One region of the Pseudoalteromonas sp. 0802 genome, then DNA from elsewhere that is predicted to be linked to it. Evidence: predicted binding sites of a transcription regulator. Region 1 holds the regulator's gene; the other holds the start of a gene.
What was found. Region 1 encodes LexA, which represses DNA repair genes until DNA is damaged. Its sites were predicted from a motif close to TACTGTATNNNNATACAGTA; they were not measured.
Positions count from the first base shown of each region.

Region 2: HUS61_RS08795 (YebG family protein) is a predicted target of LexA. The motif match lies at 5,113-5,132, and genes of this name have one in related genera.

Region 1 is NZ_JABVXE010000004.1:91,791-100,349, forward strand. It holds gene coxB (cytochrome c oxidase subunit II) at 1-493, opposite strand, end outside; gene lexA (transcriptional repressor LexA) at 931-1,548, opposite strand; gene HUS61_RS09780 (PaaI family thioesterase) at 1,710-2,147, shown strand; gene HUS61_RS09785 (hypothetical protein) at 2,155-2,535, opposite strand; gene HUS61_RS09790 (hypothetical protein) at 2,694-3,419, shown strand; gene HUS61_RS09795 (VOC family protein) at 3,394-3,747, opposite strand; gene HUS61_RS09800 (endonuclease) at 3,864-4,517, shown strand; gene HUS61_RS09805 (S41 family peptidase) at 4,617-6,239, shown strand; gene HUS61_RS09810 (hypothetical protein) at 6,232-6,606, shown strand; gene hmpA (NO-inducible flavohemoprotein) at 6,639-7,802, opposite strand; gene HUS61_RS09820 (NnrS family protein) at 7,823-8,559, opposite strand, start outside.
Region 2 is NZ_JABVXE010000003.1:232,856-241,414, forward strand. It holds gene ccmI (c-type cytochrome biogenesis protein CcmI) at 1-782, shown strand, start outside; gene HUS61_RS08780 (VacJ family lipoprotein) at 792-1,523, shown strand; gene HUS61_RS08785 (EAL and HDOD domain-containing protein) at 1,589-2,812, opposite strand; gene putP (sodium/proline symporter PutP) at 3,184-4,695, shown strand; gene HUS61_RS08795 (YebG family protein) at 4,757-5,059, opposite strand; gene HUS61_RS08800 (helix-hairpin-helix domain-containing protein) at 5,306-5,599, shown strand; gene HUS61_RS08805 (DUF6170 family protein) at 5,628-5,930, opposite strand; gene dsbB (disulfide bond formation protein DsbB) at 5,930-6,448, opposite strand; gene HUS61_RS08815 (chorismate mutase) at 6,578-7,729, opposite strand; gene HUS61_RS08820 (EAL domain-containing protein) at 8,064-8,559, shown strand, end outside.

The sequences.
Region 1 (8,559 bases):
CTTCAAGCAAATAATGCTCAGTTTTCTCTGCTTGGTTGTCTATTTGATCTTTAGGAGTAGATAGAATCGAGTAATAAGCAATGTCTTCACCCATGTACTCGTAATGCCACTTCCATTGTGAGCCAGTCACTTTAATGGTGATATCGGCTTTAGAGGCATCTTCCATGGCAATTAAGGTTTTTGTGGCAGGCACAGCCATGGCGATTAAGATGACAAATGGAATGGCAGTCCAAAGTATTTCAACTTTTGTACTTTCATGAAATTGGGCAGGCTTGGCCCCTTTGGATTTACGGTGGTGTATTAAAGCCCAAAACATCACCGCAAATACGATGATGCCGATTACACAGCAGATAATAAATATCGTCATGTGTAACTCATAAACATTATTACTTATATCGGTCACCCCTTTACGCATATTGTATTGGCTATTTGCCAATGCAAGCTCAGGAAGTGCAAACAATATAAGCCACAAGGCGTAACGCAGTTTACCCATGTGACGGCTCCTTTAGATGCTATTGCAAGACGCAAAGCGAAAAGGCGATACAACAAGGTGCCCATTCGTTTTTCTTATTGTTCAGAGCGACTACGTATCATTTTGACCCACTTATGATACCGACCCCATGACTAACACCTCGCACATTTTTGTGTCTTTTTATTAATTAGGTGTTAATACAGTGTATTAACCAATTAGTTAAAAAATAACCAATAAGCAAGTTTTAATGATAATAAATGTTTATTTTGGTGCACAAATAACAACTATAATCAGCGCGTTATTTAATGTTTAGGAGTAAGAACGAAATATAAAAAGAGAGGAAAACTGCGCCATATAAGGCTTTAAATGAAGAGTAAGGATTCACAAATCCTAATTAAGTAGTAAAATTTCAGCGGCGCACCAAATTGAGTCAATTTAATGCACCAAATTGGGAACGTTTACATCCAGTCAGCGTTACGAATAACACCTACCGCTAACCCCTCGATGTTGAACGACTCATGCTCAAGGTCAACCTCAATAGGCGAAAACTCTTCGTTCTCAGCGTGTAAAAGTACTTTGCGACCCGCCTTTTCTAGACGCTTAACTGTTACATCTTCATCGACTCGAGCTACAACTACTTGCCCGTTTTCAGCAACTTGTGTTCTGTGTACTGCAAGCAAATCGCCATCCATAATACCAATGTCTTTCATACTCATACCATTTACACGCAGTAAGAAATCGGCAGCAGGTTTAAATAATGAAGGATCAACTTGGCAGTGACTTTCAACATGCTCTTGCGCCAAAATAGGTTCACCAGCTGCAACACGGCCAATTAAAGGTAAGCCTAGTTGCTCTGGCTCATCTTCTTCAATTAACTGAATACCGCGACTCGCCCCAGGCTTCATTTTGATCATGCCTTTTTTTGCCAGTGCTTTTAGGTGTTCTTCAGCAGCGTTGGCACTTTTAAAACCCAATGTTTGAGCTATTTCAGCACGCGTAGGTGGCATGCCTGTATCTTTAATAAAGACTTTAATTAGTTCTAAAATTTGCGATTGGCGTTTAGTTAATGGGCGCATACAACTGGTTTTCCATACAGTACATTCAACTGTGAGTATATACAGTTATTTGAAAATCGCAAATTTAAATTAACCCCATCATATTGCTACAAAACTAACATTGAACCACACCGAAAGATGCCATAAGGTATTATCTTTAATTAGCAGGCTAAGGAAACACAATGAGTATTTGGCACCAACCAATCACGTTAGAGCTTTGCAAAGAGCTGGAACAAGGGATTACCGGTCAAGGCACTTTAATGAAAACTATGGGCATTGAGGTAACTGAAATTGGCGATGATTATTTAATGGCAACCATGCCTGCTATTCCTGAGCATCATAACCCTATGGGCATGGTCCATGGCGGAGCAAACGTTGTATTAGCAGAGACAGTGGCAAGCTATGCAGCCAATTTCGTGGTTGATTTCAATAAGTTTTATGCTGTTGGCCAAGAAATTAATGCCAACCACATGAAAGCGTCACGCAAAGGAACGTTAACAGCAACTGCGAGACCGCTGCATTTAGGTAAGCGAACTTCTGTTTGGGATATTAAAATTACCAATGCCGCAGGAGAGCTTTGCTGCGTATCAAGAATGACCGCAGCTGTTGTAGAGCGATAAATTCTGGCTATTTTTCGACAGGATAAATAGTAATTTCAATCCCTGCGCCAATTGCAGAGATACGTAACAAGGTATCGGCATGCAGGGGTTGGTTAAAGCATTTAGGCGAATTACCTGATTCAAAGCCTATATCAAATGTACGCTTTGAGCACGATAACCACTGTTTTAATGCATTGCGCGAGCAAGACTCAATAAGCTCGCAAAGCTGGTTAATGGCTTTATCTGGAGAGCTGATATCTGCGGTTGCTTCAATACGTGCTAGTTGGCGGTATTCATCTTGGTCATAATGTAAAACCATGGCGTTTTTCTTCAAATCAGCAACAAGCGCACTAATATCGTGCTTTGACTCAAGCTCCAGATCTACATTTAAAAATTGAATTTCCGACATACTCTCGTTTTTACCCTCTATTTATATCGACTGAAACTTTAACTCAGTTTTGTATATATACCAAATCTAGAATACAGTTAATGCGACATTATGCCGCATTGGCAATCTAGCTAAACAACCTAAAATAGCGCCCACATAACAATAATAACGGGGTAATAATGAATAAACGCCTGTTTAAGTATGCTCGTAAAGGGCATAAATGGCTTGGCTACTTACTTGCTTTGCAGATCTTTTTTTGGCTCTTAGGTGGGCTGGTAATGAGCTCATTACCACTTGAAAAAGTGCATGGTAAGCATCTGGCTAATCGCAGTTTAAGTAGCCCATTTTTATTGTCGGACTACCCTGCTTCAATTGATAAAATAACAGCGCAATTCGAGCAAATCGAGGGTATTAAATATAGCCATTTTTTAAATACCCCGATTATAGAAGTTACATCCTCTAGCGGTACGTTTATTTTTGATGGCAGAACAGGTGCTAAAATGCCTGCACCGAGTAAAGCGCAAATCATAGAAAATGCGCAAGCTCACCTGCTTATTGACGCAAAAATAACGCAAGCGCAGTTATTAACAAAAGGGCCTAGAGAAGTCGGTCACAAAGCCAATGTTTGGCAAATTAGCTTCGATGATTGGTTAACAACAACCTTATATTTAGATAGCCAAACCGGTAAAGTTATAACTGTGCGCAGCACTCTGTGGCGCATTTTCGACTTTTTCTGGATGCTACACATTATGGATTATGATGAGCGTGAGAACTTTAACAATCCACTACTCATCAGCTTCTCAGCCACCAGCGTACTATTTTGTATTACAGGAGTTCTCTTGTTACTACAAAACGTTCGAATTAAACGTAAAAAGCCAGCTACACGTGTTGGTCAATCAAAATAGGATTGCCATCTGGGTCGGTGATAATAAAACTCGCGTCACCGGCCTTTTGTATTTCTAATCCTTGTTGCTGAAATTGTGCAGCTAATTGCTCAAAGGTTGCAAATTCATCCAAAGCTTCGGCATTTTGATCCCACCCAGGATTAAAGGTCAGCATGGTTTTATCAAACATACCTTGAAACAAACCAATCAAATGTTCACCGTTTTTCATAATTAGCCAATGCTGTTCTATCTCCCCAGCAAACTCTTTGAAACCTAGCTTTTCATAAAACTGCTTTGAAGCACGAATATCTTTTACATTTAGACTTACAGAAAAAGCACCTAATAACATGGTTGTAATTCCTTTAATAAAAACGGCCTAACAACTATAGCTGAGTTGAAAAACTTTTCCTTTTTAGAATAGTCGCTCTAGAATAGCTGTTCCTGTAGTTCACTGATGTGATGGATATGCGTTTATTTCTATACTTAGCCCTTTGTTTTATTTTCACTTTCCCTATATCCGCTAAAGAATTTTCGAGCTTTTACAGTGCCAAAAAGCATTTAATTAAGAATCTACCAAGCAATAGTAAAAGCTTATATTGTGGTTGCGATATCAAGCGCCAAGGTAAAAAACTTGTGCCAGACCCTGATGCTTGTGGTTATATTCCTAGAAACTCTGTCACCCGCTCAGGAAAAGAGAATGCTCGCGCAAAAAGAATAGAGTGGGAGCACATTGTGCCTGCCTGGGAGTTTGGCCATCAATTACAATGCTGGCAGGATGGCGGTCGCAAAAACTGTAAAAAGGTCAGTGAAAAGTTTCGTCAAATGGAAGCTGACATTAATAACCTTGCACCTGCTATAGGCGAGATCAATGCTGACCGCTCAAACTTTCGCTACGGCATGGTGTCATCATCAAGTGCAAGTTACGGAGCATGCCCTGTAAAAGTTGACTTTAAGCAACGCGTATTTGAGCCACCCATTTATGCAAGAAAGCAAATAGCCGATACCTATTTTTATATGCAAAAAACCTATGGCTTAAAAATATCTGACAAACAACGTAAATTATTTGAATCGTGGCAAAAGCTTGAAATAGCTGAAATTAGTAATCGCAAATCTTTATAACTAGCAGCACATTCGTTTACATTTTAGACACTATAATTTATTGCTTTCAGATTAAGTAATTGTTAGTTTTTAAACAATTTATATAAGAAAGGAAGCACCATGTTTAAAAATAACAAACTCGCTTTAGCTGTCTTCTTAGCGGCTTCAGGCATGTCTTTATCTGGCTGCGGCGGTGGTGGCTCATCGAGCAATACCGATACCACGAATCCACCACCAACAACTTCTGAACCCACTTGGACGGCTGGTGTCTTTGATCCATCAAGCGAATTTAAAGATCAATGCGCTGTACCGCGAACTGGCAATGATCCATATAACGATAATCAACCTTACCCAGATACAGCAGGCTCTGAGTTTACTGAGAAGATGTGGCTACGTTCATGGAGTGACGAAACCTATCTTTGGTACGATGAAATAGAAGACAATGACCCAGATAACTTCAGCTCTGTCGCCGCTTATTTTGATCAATTAAAAACCTTCGAAAAAACAGACTCTGGTGCTTATAAAGATCAATTCCATTTCAGCAGGCCGACAGATGAGTATTTTCAAGAGTCACAATCAGGTGTGGTTTCTGGCTATGGTATCAATTGGGCATTTATCAGTAATGTTCCGCCACGAGAGTTACGTGTAGCCTATTTAGAGAGTGACTCACCAGCTGCAAATGCAGGCTTACAACGCGGTGATACTATTTTAATGGTCGACGACGTCAGCATTGATACTAATACTCAACAAGGCGTAGATATTCTAAATGAAGCGCTATTTGGACCGACAGCTGGCGACTCGCACAATTTTGTTGTACGCAGTAATGATGGCACCGAAAAATCGTTTACTCTAGTCGCAGGTAATATAACCCAAACACCTGTACAAAATGTCGATACTATTACCACAGGAGATGGCACTAAAGTTGGCTACATGCAGTTTAACAGCCATATAAGTATTGCTCAGCCTGAGCTGATAAGTGCTGTGAATAAGTTCAAAACCGACAATATCGACGAGCTTGTGATCGACCTTAGATACAATGGCGGTGGTTTATTAGCGCTTTCTTCGCAACTTGCCTATATGATTGCAGGTCCAGCCAATACGAGTGACTATTTTTACTATCAAGTCATTGAAAATGACAAGCAGCCCGAGAGCGACCCATACCCGTTTATTGATATTGAAGTCGATTATTCTACTTTCGAGGGAACAGGTAACACTCTCCCTGACTTAAATTTATCGAAAGTCTATGTACTCAGCACTGATAATACATGTTCAGCATCAGAAGCACTTATCAATGGCTTAAAAGGCATAGATACTGAAGTTGTTTTAATAGGTGGTAAAACCTGCGGTAAACCATATGGTTTTACCCCAACGCATAACTGTGCAACCACTTACTACACCATTCAGCTAACGGGTGTGAATTACAAAGGCTTTGGCGAATACTCTGACGGCTTAGTACCAACTCCTTCACCGCAATTCGATGCAGATGTAAAAGGCTGTGAACTCGATGACGACTTTAACCACCAGATAGGTGATAGTGATGAAACACTTCTGAGTGCAGCGCTTTATCATATTGAGAATGATAGTTGCCCAGTGGTAACGCAAAGTGTCACAGCTAAGCAAGCGACAACCTCATCTTATGCTGCTGATGAAGCTGGTATTGCGCTAAAAGCTAATACTACACTTTACAAAAATAATATGGATTTAACCCGTCCGCTACCAGCTAAGGAAAGTGATAATGAATAAAGCACTGTTCTTAACCTGCACCTTACTGGCAAGCATAGCAGGCTGTAAAAGTACTCAAGCAGAGCAACCGCAAGATGCTACGCTTGTTCGGGTAAACCCGGGAGTGATTACTGATATACAGCAGGCTATTCAGTCTGCTAAGGGCGGTGCACTGGTCACCTTAGCCGATGATGTGTTTACTAAAAGCGCAGAGTTACTGATTGACCACGGCACCAACAAAGGGCCTGATGGCCTGCCAATTATGGGTGCCCATTCAATTCCTTCTGAGAAGTTTGTGTTGCAAAAAGCAGGTGAGCAATGCCTGCTTTACTACCCCAAAAAAGAACTCCGTATTCCACTTCCTAATGTAGAGTGCGAAGTTAACTAACAAAAGGCGCAGCTTAGGCTGCGCCTTTTACATCATAGGCTTTGGTGAGGGCCAAACACCTCATAATGAATGCGTTCACTTGCAACCCCAATACCTAGTAGTTGCTCTTTTATCATTGCCATAAATGCGATTGGGCCACACAGGTAAAAGTCACCTTTGCTTATTGGTAAGCTTTCAGCGATGTGGTTTACATCCATTAAGCCCGCAAAATCGCCCCCCTTGCCATCTTTATACCAGGTAACACAATGTAATGAAGCGTGCGCTTGCTGTTGCTTAAATAAGTACTCTTTAAAGGCAAACTGCGTCTCTCTGTCGCAAGCATGCAGGTAATGAATTGGCTGATTAGGTTGATTACTTAATAGTGTTTCGAGCATCGCCATCATCGGGGTTTGACCAACTCCCGCTGAAATCAATACAACAGGCGAGTCAATTTCGCAAAGCACAAAGTCGCCTGCGGGTGGGTAAATTTCTACCTCATCCCCCTCAGTTAAGCTATGTAGGTAGTTAGATACCAAGCCTTCTTTTTTCACGCTAATACGGTAATTACAACTATTACTTTGCTGCGATAAAGAGTATTGCCTCACTTGCGTTAAATCACTGTTTGCAGGCGTTACTTTAACCCCTAAATATTGGCCCGGTAAATACGCCACAACAGGCTTTGCATCGGCAGGCGTTAATGTGAAACTACAAATTTGCGATGACTCCATACGTTTTTCTGTAATAGTGAAAGTACGGGTACCAAACCATCCTCCCGGCGCCTTTTTGGTTTTTTGATATAGCGACATCTCCTCATTAATACATACATCAGCTAATAACGAATAAGCTTCACGCCATGCATACTCAACCTCAGGGGTAAATTGTTCTGGCAATAACTCTTTTAAAGTCGCAATCAAATGTCCACCAACAATAGGATAATGCTCTGGCAAAATATGGTAACTGGTGTGTTTATGATTAATGCGCGCAAGCGCATCTTTTAACACTGCCAAGTTATCAATATTTGCCGCGTAGGCAGCTAGGGCATTAAACAGCGCAAATTGCTGAGAGCCCGATTGCTGATGTGTCATATTAAAAATATTTTTAAGCTCTGGGTTGTAGCTAAACATACGATCATAAAAATACTCAGTCACTTGAGGGCCTGCTTGTGCAAGCAACGGCAAAGTACTTTTAACAATCTGGATCGTTTTTTCAGATAACATAGTTTTTCCTATTGGAGAGATTAACCGCGGCGACCATCAACACGACGATTCACTAAGATGGGCGCACAATGAAATAAAAATAAGCTAAAGCCAGCAACCCACAGCAACGCACTTAACTGCCATGCAAGGTGATGACCTAAATAAACGGGAAGTAACGAACGTACAATGGCAGCTATCACAATAAGTACAAATGCCAAACTAATGTATGCAGGGGCTTGTAATACGCGCCCAGTGTGACCATGAGAGACACGTACCATCATGGCGATGATCATCACACCTATGGTGCCAACAGTGATCAGATGAAGCGCATCTTTGAATAAGATAATAGGGCTGAAATAGCTCAGCGCGACGAGTATTAAACCAACCGATAAAGCCCAATAAGCCACATGTAATGACCATAGCAAAGGCACTTTTAGAATGCCTTTATGCCACCACAAAACACACCGGGCTGAATGTAAACAAGCAAGCCAAGCAAAAACCCAACCGGTGCTCATTGCGCTAAAAAATAGCTGACTCATAAAAAACCACGCAATGGCGAAAAATGAGCTAAATACGACTAATTTATCGAGCTTGGGGGTTCTAACTTGCTCACTTAGGTTAAGGCCGCGCGCGGTAAAAAATGGCACAACTCGCCCAGCCACAACACCAACTAGCAGTGTCATGATAAGTACAGCGGTATCAACAACCCCCAGTGCCAGCGACATTTTATTAAGTACAACTAAGCTCAAAAAAATCACATTGAGCGCACAGAGCAAAG
Region 2 (8,559 bases), on a different contig from region 1:
TTGATCAAAGTGGTGATGATGAAGTGGCGTGGATGCTGCTAGGTCGTGTTGCGATGTCATTAAATGAATTTGATATGGCAATGCAGTCATTTGATAAGGTTCTTAAAATGAACCCAGATAACAAGCAAGTGCTGATCAGCTACTCGCAAGTCCTGCTAATGGAAGGCAGTGATGCGAATATGTCTCGTGCGGCGACTATGTTATCGAGAGTGTTAAAAGCAGAGCCGACCAATATTGATGCTATCTCATTGCTAGCCCTAATTGCTTATGAGCGTAAAGATTGGCTGCAAGCAAAAACTGCGTTTGAAGTACTGCTTGCAAGTATGCAGCAAAACGACCCGCGTTATAGCATGATTGCAGAGCGAATTGCTGAAATTGATGCCCATTTAAATAACGAGCAGCAAGTTACAAATACAAAACTCGCAGAAGCTTCAAACAGTGAAATTAGCATCACGGTTGATTTAGACTCTGCACTTGCAGATTCGCTGCCACAAAACGGCACGTTATTTGTTTTTGCAAAAGCAGCCAGTGGTCCACAAATGCCATTAGCTGTGGTAAAAATGACCGAATATAGCTTTCCGTTAACCGTGACGTTGAGTGATAGCAATGCCATGGTTGAAGGCTTGAATCTATCAAGTGTCGATAAAATTATTTTAACTGCGCGTTTATCAAAAGATGCAACTGTGGTAACTTCTAGCGGCGAGTTGGAAGGCAAGTCGGATGTTTTAGAGCGTGCAAACGTAAAAGAATATTCGTTGCTAATTAATGAGTTAATACCTTAAGGATAGCCGATGTTTAGGCACAGTATATTTTTTATCTTTTTTGTAGTGCTTGCAGGATGCGCACAAATACCTGAAGAAAAAGCGGATGAGCGAGACCCATTACAGTCGTTCAACCGTCCTATGTATGATTTTAATATGGACGTGCTTGATGCTTATATTCTTCGCCCAGCAGCCGTTGGCTACGTTACAGTAACGCCAACACCGGTAAGACGTAGCATTGTTAATTTTACCGATAACATCACTGCACCAACGGATATGGTCAATGCTGGCCTGCAAGGTAAACCTGGTAATATGGGTATTAGCCTAGCGCGCTTTTTAGTGAACTCTACGGTAGGTTTACTCGGCTTTTTTGATGTCGCTTCATCGCTGGGTTTAGAAATTGTCGATGAAGACTTTGGTCAAACCTTAGGTGTATGGGGTGTAGGTGATGGCGCATACTTGATGATCCCAGGTATGGGGCCAAGTACAGCACGAAACCTAACAGGTGATGTGGTAGATAACTTTGTGTTACCTGAAATCACGTTAACAACACCACAGACAATACTAGTGTTCGCGCTGAAAGCGGTTGAGGCCCGTGCTTCATTAATGCCACAAGAGAGCTTATTAAACGAGTCGTTAGACCCATATATTTTCGTGAAGGATATTTACTTCCAGCGTCAATTATATGAGCTACATGATGGTAATCCGCCAGTAGAAAAAGAGCCGGATGATTTTGACGAAGACTTCTTAGAGAATCTTTAAGATTATTCAAATAAAAATGCCAGCAATTGCTGGCATTTTTTATATCATTAATAGATTGATATTCATCAGTCTCCAAACACACTCATCTGGTCATTAGACCAACTTAATGCGTCGTGGTAAGCGTCCGGTACTTCTTCTGGCTTAAGGCCCAACTGTTGTTGGATTTCTTTCGCTTTTTCCCAATTTGCTTGCTCATAGAATTTTACAAAGTTTAGATAGGTAGCGAGTAAGCCTTCATCTTTAAGTAGAGCGTCTTTAATTTCGTTGGTCAGCGGTAACTTATTCATAACGCTTGGCATATCTTCATCTAAGATAGCATCCATTAATGACATCATGCCTGTTAAGAAAGCCATACCTGTATCGCGTAACTTACCATGACTAATTGCCAGTAATTCAGCAAACCGTGCTCGGGTTAGCGACAGGCGGATCAGTTCAGCAGGTTTATCTGCAGATACTTGAGCTGCAAATAACAGCGACAAGAAACGTTTAATTTCTTCGCTTCCTAATACGATAAGCGCTTGCTTGATTGTGCTGATTTCGGCACGGCGTTTAAATGCTGCGGAGTTTGAATAGCGTAATAGCTTATAAGATAAGTTAACGTCACGTTCAAACACCTCAGTGATTTTTCTAAGGTTTAAATCAATACTTGATGTTTCGTATAGGAGCTCGGCAAGAGCCATCTCAGAAGGTGGCAAAGTTTTACTTTGTACCATCTCCGGTTTTGAAAAGAAAAAGCCTTGAAAGTAACTAAAACCCATTTCTAGGGCAAGTTGGTATTTCTCGTAAGTTTCGACTTTTTCGGCAAGCAACTTGATGTGCGGGTGAGGTTTTATCGCTTCAATAACCGCTTCAATCGACTCTTTGTCTGTGGTTAAAAAGTCAATTTTGATCATATCGATATACGGATAAAAATGGCGCCAGACAGGTTGATGAATGTAATCATCAAGGGCCAGTGTGTAACCACGCTCTTTTAAATCTTTAACCAGAGCAAGTAAACGTTTACCTGGTTGAATAGTTTCAAGAATTTCGACAACGACTTGTTCTTTACCCAGTAATAAAGGGTAGCCTTTTTGGAGTGTATCTAAAGTGAAATTAATGTAAGCTGGTTTGTTATCCGTTAAATCTTCTAAACCAAAATTGAACTGACTACCTTCAATGAGTCGTGATGTTGCTTCATCGCCATCAATGTCTGGAAACACGTTATCTACGCCATCCCTAAAAAGGAGTTCGTAGCCGACAAGTTTCTTTTCCTTATCTAAAATAGGTTGGCGTGCAGCGTAAAAATACATAGTCCTGGCATGTCCACTTCGGTTAATTCATTTATCCATCAGCAATATATGTCATTGTGCCTGAAATAGCATTAATTAAATGCGAGTATTTGAGGATAAATACTGATTTTATTCTGATCTTAAGACTAGGATAAATTGCAATTGAATTCTATAACTTGCGATTAAATATCATATTTTTGTTATGAAAAGGTTGAAATTGTAAACCCTGCCATTGAACTGCTTGATTGGAGTTGTAGGGGGGAAGCATGTTATAGTCATGGGTGATATCGGTTTTTACCCCAATAATGTCTTAAAATTAAATAACTTGCGAGTCATTATTCGGATTAAAAGCCAACATTAAACAACTTTTGGAGGCTAATTTGGAAACAGGAATGATAATTTCGTTAGCAATGTACTTCATCGTCATGCTGGGGATTGGGCTGTATGCTTATAAGCAATCTACCGACGATGTATCAGGCTATATGCTAGGTGGTCGTAATTTATCACCAAGTGTTGCTGCGCTTTCAGCTGGCGCATCAGACATGAGTGGTTGGCTGCTAATGGGTCTACCGGGTGCAATGTATTTGTTTGGTTTAAGCAAGGTTTGGATTGCCATAGGTCTAGTACTCGGTGCTTGGGCTAACTACTTCCTAGTCGCGCCTCGTTTACGTGTTTACACAGAAAAGGCGAATGACTCAATCACCATTCCAGATTACTTTGCGAACCGCTTTGATGATAATAAAAATATTCTGCGTGTGATCTCTGCGATTGTAATCATTGTTTTCTTCACCTTGTATACCTCATCAGGTGTTGTTGCAGGCGGCAAGTTGTTCGAAAACTCATTTAATATGAGCTACGAAATGGGTCTGTACATCACAACCGGTGTTGTCGTGTTATATACCTTGTTTGGTGGCTTCTTAGCAGTGAGCCTGACTGACTTTGTACAAGGCTGTATCATGTTTATCTCGTTGCTGGCTGTGCCAATTGCAACGTTTACCATGCTTGATCAGCCAGTTATGGATACACTTGCAAATGCACGCTATGACTTATTATTAAGCTCACCAAAAGAATCAGAAATTCATGCACTTAATATGATGGATTGGTTTGCAGGTGGTTCAACGATAGCGATTATTTCTGCCATGGCTTGGGGCCTTGGTTATTTTGGTCAACCACATATTATTGTGCGTTTTATGTCTGTGCGCTCTGTGAAAGATATGCCGACTATGCGCCGTGTGGGTATGTCGTGGATGACGCTTTCAGCTATTGGTGCTGTGCTAACAGGTCTATTTGGTGCTGCTTATATGCTTGAAAACCAAATGCCAATTGATGATAAAGAAACGATTTTCCTAGTGTTGTCTGAGCTTATCTTCCACCCTTTAATTGCCGGCTTCTTATTGGCAGCTATTTTAGCGGCGATTATGAGTACTATTTCATCACAGTTATTAGTTTGTTCAAGCTCACTAACCGAAGATTTTTATAAGATTTACTTAAACCGTAGTGCATCTCAAAAAGAGCTGGTTTTAGTAGGTCGTATTAGTGTTATTTTGGTTGCTCTATTTGCTATTTACCTAGCCTATGACCGCGATAGCTCTATCTTAGATTTAGTGAGTAATGCATGGGCTGGTTTTGGTGCTGCATTTGGTCCACTCGTATTACTGAGCCTTTACTGGAAGCGTATGAACTTACAAGGCGCTATTAGTGGTATGGTTGTTGGTGCTGCAACAGTGCTGTTTTGGATTTACGCGCCAATTACAATTGATGGCCAAGCATTAAGTGCAATCATTTATGAGATTGTCCCAGGCTTTATTTTATCAACAATTGCTATTGTTGTTGTTAGCCTTACAACTGCTGAGCCGAAAAAAGAAATTACAGACTTATTTGATGAAGTTGAGTCGTCACTGTAGTTTTGATTAAACACAAAAAAGGGCAACATCTGTTGCCCTTTTTTATGATCTAAATTTGCGTTTAGCTTGCCGCTTTTTCTTTTATATCAGCAACGTTGTCGTCTGACTTTGCTTTTTTAGGCTTAGCTGGGGTGTCTTTTGCACCTTTAAGTACCGCCATAAATTGGTCTTTTTCTTTTGCCATTTCAAGCGCCAGTGACTCAATTTGTTGCTCGCTTAATGGTACATCAACTTTTTCAAGCATTAGTTCTAATGACTCAGCAATGTCGAGCATTTTGTCATACGCATCAGCTTCTTTCTTAGTAGTAAACGTCATGCGCTCGACTCCGTTTCTTTCTACAACATATTTAACAACAACAGCCATGATTTCTCCTGCATTTAAGCGTGGCATTTGCAGCGTAATACCGCTACTTTGATTACTGTTTTTATATACAGTAATGCTTCGGGGCTTACTTTGCAAGTAACTTGAGAAAAATTTTATTCAGCAAATTTGACAATAATAGGGACATTAGCTTTATTTAAATTGTTACCCAAAGTTAAACACAAGCGATGGAGTGAGTGTTGGGTAATAGCTAACTACCTGTCCAAGATGGACATCATGGAGGAAATTATGAAATTACTATCAAGTATTTTACTTGCCACAAGCATTGCGTTACTACCTGCTACATCGGCATTCGCCGTTAAACCAACCGAAGCAACACAAGTTAAAATGCAAAAGCTCAGTATAAACAAAGCCAGCATAGATCAACTTACTCAATTACCGGGTATTGGAGAGTCAAAAGCTAAAGCGATTGTTGAGCACCGTAAAAAGCAAGGTCCGTTTAAGTCGGTAGAGCAATTAAAAGAAGTAAAAGGAATTGGCGATAAGCTATTTGCTAAACTTGAGGGGAAAATTACACTATAAATAGCGGGCTATACACCTAAACAGGGCGTTATTCGCCCTGTTTAAATTCATCGATAGCTTTGTCTAAATGCGCTAATGCGAACATGTTTTCGATAGGTGTTGTGATGAGTGGGTAACTTAAGCCCGCTAACAATAACCAAGGAATAAGCATCCAGCCTTCAAAGTAGGCCAAGCCTAAAAATAATGGTGCTAAAAAGGCAAGCTTACATACTGATAAAATGATCTTTTTACTTGGGCTTAAATGAGCCAAAGCAAGGGCAATAATTTGCTGGCGTTGCCTTACTTTAAAGCTTTTTAAAGCAGGGATTTGGCTAGTAAAAAAATAAATCATTATAGCGACTTTTTGCTCACTAATCGGCTAACTAGAACAGCCACAAATACCACTGAAAATGCTGCAAAAATCACTTCCATCCATGCTGGCATACTCATAGAAGCAAACTGCCAATCGATATTTCCGCAATCACCAGTAGCGGCAAAGAAGCTAGGGATCCATTCGTGCAAAGGCATAAAACTTGGGAAGTTAGGTTCAAATGCACAGCTAAATGCAAAAGGGTCAGTATTGTTTTGCATTGCAATGTGTTCTTTGGCAATAAAGTAACCCCAAATTGCAGAGACACCCCAAGTGGCAAATGCGACTAAGCGAACAACCATATTTTGTGGGTTAATTGCACCAATCACACCCGCTGCAAGTAAGCCTAAAACAGCGGTACGTTGATATATACACATGATGCATGGCTCAAGGCCCATGTTGTATTGAAAAAATAACGCAGTGATTTCAAATGCGAGGGAAATAACGGCTAATAATAACCAAGGTGTTCTTTTAGTTGCTAATTCTGCTAACCAATTCATGAAAGTTCCAATTTCAAATTGTTTTCAAGATTATGCTTAGACAGGGCAGTGGGTGCAAGTATCTAAGATGAAATTATACGAAAAAGGAGCCGACTGGCTCCTTTTTATTAATCATATCTAGGCTGGCTGTTACACACTAACAGCTTGCAAAGACTCACTTTGATAGCAGCCTAATACACGGGTATATTGGGTGTGTTCTTTTAGCTCTTCAAGCGCTTGCTTAACATGTAAGTCATCAAGGTTTGCTTCAAGGTCAACATAAAACACCTCTTCCCATGGGTTTCCAGGTACTGGACGAGATTCCAATTTTACTAGGTTAATTTGATGTTGTTTAAAAATCATCAAGGCATCAGCCAATGAACCCGCTTGTTGTTTGGTCGCCATAATCAAACTGGTTTTTGTTGGAATTTGCTTAGATACTTGCAACGGGTTACGCGCGACGACAATGAAGCGGCTATGGTTTTCGCTTTGGTTTGCAAGGCCTGATTTAACGACTTCTAACCCTACATTTTTACCTGCTTGTGCTGAGCCGATAGCGGCGCTGTTTGTAGTTTCAACCGCTGATTGTAATGCATGGAAGGTTGAGTCACATGTTTCATGTTGAATATCACCTAAACCCTGAATGAAGCGGCTACATTGAGCAAAAGGCTGTGGGTGAGCAAAGATTTTATTAATGTGAGAAAGCTCAGTACCTGGCATTGCTAATAAACAGTGCTCAACGCTGTGAGTGACCTCACCGACAATTGATACTTGTGCATGTTGTAATAAATCGAACACTTCATTGATACTACCTGAGCTGGTGTTTTCAATTGGCAGTAAGCCGAAATCAGCTTGGCCACTTTCAACTTTGCCGGTGATTTGATCAAAGCTCGAACACCCCATCTCAATCAGCTTGCCTGGGCGACGGCTAAAATATTTATGGCAGGCTAATTGGCTATAAGAGCCTTGACCACCTAAATATGCAACGCGATGACTTTCGCTCATTGCTTCAGGGTTTAGATTCTTTTGTAGCATTGCTTGTTGATTCAAAACAGAATCTTCAAGAATAGTTTGGAACACATTATTGATGTAGTACGCATCTAGACCTAGCGACTTACCATAATTAATAAGCTTTTCGAGTAATGCTTGTTCGCGGGCTTCATCGCGAATTGGTTTGTTATTGGCAATTTTATATTCAACTACGCTGTGGCTAATACGGCGTCTTTTAGCCAGTAACACCAATAAGTCGGAATCTATTTCATTAATATCGTGTCGTAACGCATTTAATGTATCAATGCTCATGTTGGTTTCCTCATTCCAAAACAGTGCACAAACAAAAAAGCCTCCCAAGTGGGAGGCTTTAGCTATTCGGTGAATTTATCTCGCAAACAGTTAAGCCTCCTCTATCTAAAGAAGCTAAAAAACGAAAAATAAGTGCGAGAGATAATTTGTTTCATTGAACTAATGTAAAAACACTTGTATGTAAAGTCAACTGCCTATCGCAGCTAATTTAGAAAAGATAGGTGTTTACTCAGAAAATTCATTTATATTTATAAAAAATTTATAAATATAAAAATGAATCTGGTATATTTGTTTTTGCACAATAAATAATAACAATTATTAATAAGGTAGTCCTGTGGTGTATCGACGACCGCCATCACGTTTTGGTGTGAATTCATTAAGTATGAAATTGTCGCTGCTGATCTCTGCGATTTGTTTGATTGCAGGTATATGTGCTGCGGCTTTGATGCTTAAATCTGAAGAAAAACAGCTTGTGTTTGAAGAGCACGAACTTTTAAAGCACTCTAGTGAACGCTTGAGTCGTCAATTTAACCGCCTGATCAAAACTAAAATCAACATTGCCGAGCAGGCGAATAACGTTGTTAGTAGTCAACTACTTCAAAACGAATCGCATTTACAAAGTAAACGTAGTGCAGATATCAAATTTGCCGTCGATGGCAGTATCCGTAGTACCTCAGAAGATGGCTTATCGGCTGCCTTTATCCCTCAAGATAATTATTCTGAATTTTATAAACAGCTTATAAACGATTCTGAGTCACTCTGGAAAATAGTTTCACCGACCTTAATCCAAGACTTCTTCAATTTTTACTTAGTTACCAAAGATAACTTTA